One region of the Robertmurraya beringensis genome, then DNA from elsewhere that is predicted to be linked to it. Evidence: predicted binding sites of a transcription regulator. Region 1 holds the regulator's gene; the other holds the start of a gene.
The links. Region 1 encodes LexA, which represses DNA repair genes until DNA is damaged. Its sites were predicted from a motif close to CGAACATATGTTCG; they were not measured.
Positions count from the first base shown of each region.

Region 2: the regulator LexA is predicted to act here: its motif matches at 1,136-1,149, upstream of uvrB (excinuclease ABC subunit UvrB).

Region 1 is NZ_JBHLUU010000016.1:119,230-121,643, forward strand. Features, by position in the region: gene ACFFHF_RS04910 (YneB family resolvase-like protein) at 1-590, opposite strand, end outside; gene yneA (cell division suppressor protein YneA) at 599-913, opposite strand; gene lexA (transcriptional repressor LexA) at 1,068-1,694, shown strand; gene glnA (type I glutamate--ammonia ligase) at 1,870-2,414, opposite strand, start outside.
Region 2 is NZ_JBHLUU010000117.1:21,446-23,859, forward strand. Features, by position in the region: gene ACFFHF_RS18085 (putative bifunctional diguanylate cyclase/phosphodiesterase) at 1-339, shown strand, start outside; gene ACFFHF_RS18090 (alpha/beta-type small acid-soluble spore protein) at 367-648, opposite strand; gene ACFFHF_RS18095 (CsbA family protein) at 763-990, shown strand; gene uvrB (excinuclease ABC subunit UvrB) at 1,287-2,414, shown strand, end outside.

The DNA of each region.
Region 1 (2,414 bases):
ATTTCATAGCCGAAACCTCTTAAAGTTGCAGCGATTTCCGAAAATGTTAAATCATTGTCTCGTAACCGTACAATCTCTGTTATCGGTACTTCAATACGCTCTCTCCCTGCATGAACACCGTTATTTTTCAGATTTTTCTCTGGTCTGTAACCGTTTTGAACAGCTCGGTTCATTCCTCTTTTAATTTTACTATTATGAAGCTTTCGCTGATATTCCTCTACCATACTTACAATTTGCAATACCATAGAATCCGATTCAGATAATTGTAACTCACCGTTATGTGAGACACTGAAAAGTTTGATGTTATCCTTTAGTATACAATGAAGCAAAGCGATTTTGGCATTTCCTCTACCAAGTCTCGTTTCATCTTGAATAAGGACTGCATCTACTTTCTCATTCTTTAATCGTGAAAGTAGGAGCAAAATACCCTCTCTGTCAAAGTCATAACCACTTGCCTGTTCCTTTATCACTTCAACAACTTCCATGTCGTGTTGTTTTGACAGCTTCAATAACTCTTCTTCCTGTCTTTTTAGAGAAGAGTACTGTGATTCTTTTTCAGTACTTACTCTACAATAGATAATTGCCTTCATATTTCCTCCTAATTCGAAGCAAGCTCTCTAACAGCGGAATCGTTTAATTCTACAGGTATATAGATTTCATCACCTACTAACAATACGTTCCCATTAATATCATTAATTTCTTCTACCCAGGATACAAACTCTGTTTCAGACAAAGCATGCTTATCAGCGTAGTTTTGACAAAGGTCCCAAAGAGTTTCTCCTTCATTAATCGTTACAGACATATATTTTTCCTCAACTGATTCACCACTAGAAATTACTAAAATAATCGACGCTAGGATAGATAAGATAACTAGAATAATAGCATATGAATATTTGTTCCATAAAGTTTTCATGTAAAACACCTCTATTAGAATGTATGTTCGTATTTATGTTATTATTATAGACCGAACATTTGTTTTGTGTCAACAATTATTCGAACTTATGTTTGTATGCACTGGTAGAACATGCTATAATATAGTCAAGATTAACCAATGAGGGGCGGTAAGTATGACAAAACTATCAAAACGTCAGGTCGATATACTAGAATATATAAAAGAAGAAGTTAAGCAAAAGGGCTATCCGCCTTCCGTTCGTGAAATTGGGGAAGCGGTTGGTTTAGCTTCAAGCTCAACCGTACACGGCCATTTAGCTAGACTTGAAAGCAAAGGGTATATTCGAAGAGATCCAACAAAGCCAAGAGCTATTGAGATTCTGGATCTTGATGAGGTGGTAAGCAATATACCAAAATATAATATCGTTAACGTTCCTGTAGTCGGAAAAGTAACAGCTGGTATACCTATAACTGCTATTGAAAATGTTGAAGAGTATTTTCCTCTCCCGGAACGCCTTGCCCCCGCGGATGAACAAGTATTTATGCTTGAGGTTATGGGAGACAGTATGATTGAAGCTGGAATCCTTGATGGAGATTACGTGATCGTGAAGCAGCAGCAAACAGCGAATAACGGAGACATCGTTGTTGCCATGACCGAGGAAGATGAGGCGACAGTTAAGAGATTCTTCAAAGAAAAAGATTATGTTCGTTTACAGCCGGAGAACTCTTCTCTAACACCAATTATCCTACGAAATGTGTCTATCCTAGGAAAAGTTATCGGAGTATATCGTCATATTCATTAATAAAGGAAAGCAAGCATCAATAAATGCTTGCTTTCTTTTTTTACATACAATGGATCAAAGCTCTTTCTTCGACTGAACATTGAGATTATTATTCATAAACGCCACCTCACCATTTACATTCAATCATACAAAGAACCCTCAACACCAGAAAGTGTTGAGGGTTTCTTTATAAGGATTAATACATTGACATGTATTGCTCACGCTCCCATGGATGTACTTGTGTACGGAACATATCCCACTCGATCTCTTTTGCTTCCACGAAGTGTTCGAAGATATGCTCTCCAAGAGCGGTAATCATTGTTTCGTCTGATTTTAAGTTATCTAAAGCAGCAGCAAGTGTAGCTGGTAGATCTTCGATACCAACAGCTTGACGCTCTTCTTTGTTCATAACGTAGATGTTACGGTCAACTGGAGCTGGCGGTGTTAAAGAGTTCTTCACTCCGTCAAGACCAGCAGCAAGTAATACAGCCATTGCTAAGTAAGGGTTAGCAGCAGGGTCAACGCTACGTACTTCTACACGAGTGGAAATTCCACGAGATGCAGGGATACGGATTAGCGGTGAACGGTTTCTAGCAGACCATGCAACGTAGCAAGGTGCTTCGTAACCAGGTACTAAACGCTTATAAGAGTTTACAGTTGGGTTCGTTACAGCTGTAAAGTTAGGAGCGTGCTTAATGATACCAGCGATGAACTGACGAGCAGTGTCGCTTAGTTCTAGGT
Region 2 (2,414 bases), on a different contig from region 1:
CTGCTTGCGCTAAGAGAAGTCGGGGTTGAGATCAGTGTGGATGATTTTGGAACAGGGTATAGCTCCTTAAGTTATTTACAAAAGCTATCTGTTGATCGTTTGAAAATTGATCAATCCTTCATCGCTGATTATGAAAGCAATAAAGAAATCATTTCTGCTATTATTTCTATGTCACACAACCTAAATTTAAAGGTGATTGCGGAAGGTGTGGAAACGTCGAATCAAATCGGTTTTCTACAGAACATGAATTGCTTCGAGGTGCAAGGTTATTTCTACTCCCCTCCAGTCGAGCGTTCAAATTATGAAGATATTTTAACGAAATACGGTGTCGCTAGCTAAAAATGCCTCATTTAGAGGCATTTTTTATTAGTCAGCCGATTGATTTCTCATTCTTTCTTGTGCAAGTCGGACCATTTCTTTGACCATATTTCCACCGATTTGACCACCGATCTTGCCTGCTTGATGGGAGGTTAAATTTCCGTTATTACCTCTACTTAGAGGAATCTGCATATCCGCTGCCACTTCGTATTTGACCTGGTCCGGGTTATTCTTAGACACTTCGTATCCCTTTTGTTTCATGACATCTGCTTTTAAAGAATCTAATGCCTCTCTAGCCTCTGGAATTAATGGACGTCTTTTTCTAGCCATATTCGTCATACCCCTTTTATTTTTTTCTTAGTATGCACTTTCCTTAAGTGAAATACTTGTGCAACCGGAGTTGACCATATATTCTAGAAATATAACAAAGAGGGGTTGAACGAGATGAAGTATGTATTGGGTCTTTTTATCCCTGGTGCTCTCGTTATTTTTTTCACAAGAGTTACATACAGCCATGTGATTGGTTTATTGCTTACAGTTGCACTAATAGCTGCATCGGTTTATAAGGGTTATACCGATTCCTTATCGCTCATTATTGTAGATGCCTTATCATTAACGGTTGGGTTTGCGTACTCGAAAATGGTTCAAGAGAGGGCAAAAAAACGATCGTAGGTAGAAGCTTGTCGATGAAATTTTCGACAAGTTTTTTTATGCCTTTTTTACTTATGGAGGGTGTTCAGGACAATTCAATCAAACGTTTGATTGACCTTATTTCGACCTTCACTGACAGGCTTCGTGGTTCAATAGAAAAAAACATCGAATATTTGTTCGTATATCATTGGTTTGTTTTCCCTGATTTGTGGTAGAATGATTAATATGAAAATAAAGGATATTTGATCAGCTAGGTCCATATTTGCTAGTTACTATAGATGAAATTCTAATGGATGCTTTTAATAGGAGGAGTACTTGTGAAGGACCAATTTAAATTAGTCTCAAAATACTCACCACAAGGAGATCAGCCTGCAGCAATTCAAAGGATTGTTGATGGAATACATAACGGTGAAAAACGTCAAACCTTGCTCGGAGCAACGGGAACTGGAAAAACATTCACGATCTCCAATGTGATTAAAGAAGTGAATAAGCCGACACTGGTGATCGCTCATAATAAAACGCTTGCTGGCCAACTCTATAGTGAGTTTAAGGAGTTTTTTCCGGATAATGCCGTCGAGTATTTTGTTAGCTATTACGATTATTATCAGCCAGAAGCATATGTTCCTTCAACGGATACGTTTATCGAAAAAGATGCTAGCATCAATGACGAAATTGATAAACTTCGTCACTCCGCTACATCCTCTTTGTTTGAGAGAACAGATGTCATTATCATTGCGAGTGTTTCTTGCATTTACGGTCTCGGTTCTCCTGAGGAATATCGAGATCTAGTGTTGTCACTAAGAACCGGGATGGAAATTGAGCGAAATCAACTCTTACATCGTTTAGTAGATATTCAATATGAAAGAAATGATATTAACTTTCAGCGCGGAACATTCCGTGTTCGTGGCGATGTGGTCGAGATTTTCCCGGCTTCACGTGATGAGCATTGCTTGCGTGTAGAGCTATTTGGTGATGAAATTGATCGCATTCGAGAGGTCGATGCATTAACAGGGGAGATTCTTGGAGAAAGAGAACATGTGGCTATTTTCCCAGCATCCCACTTCGTTACGCGTGAAGAAAAGCTCCTTGTTGCTATTGAAAATATCGAAAAGGAGCTCGAAGAACGTCTAGCGGATATGCGTGAAAACGGAAAGCTTCTTGAGGCACAGCGATTAGAGCAACGAACACGTTACGATTTAGAAATGATGAGGGAGATGGGTTTCTGTTCGGGGATTGAGAACTACTCCCGACATCTAACGCTAAGACCACCTGGGTCAACACCGTATACATTGATCGATTATTTTCCAGAAGACTTCTTGATTGTCGTCGATGAGTCGCATGTAACGTTGCCTCAAATACGTGGTATGTTCAATGGGGACCAAGCACGTAAGCAGGTTCTCGTGGATCATGGGTTCCGTTTGCCTTCAGCGATGGATAACCGACCG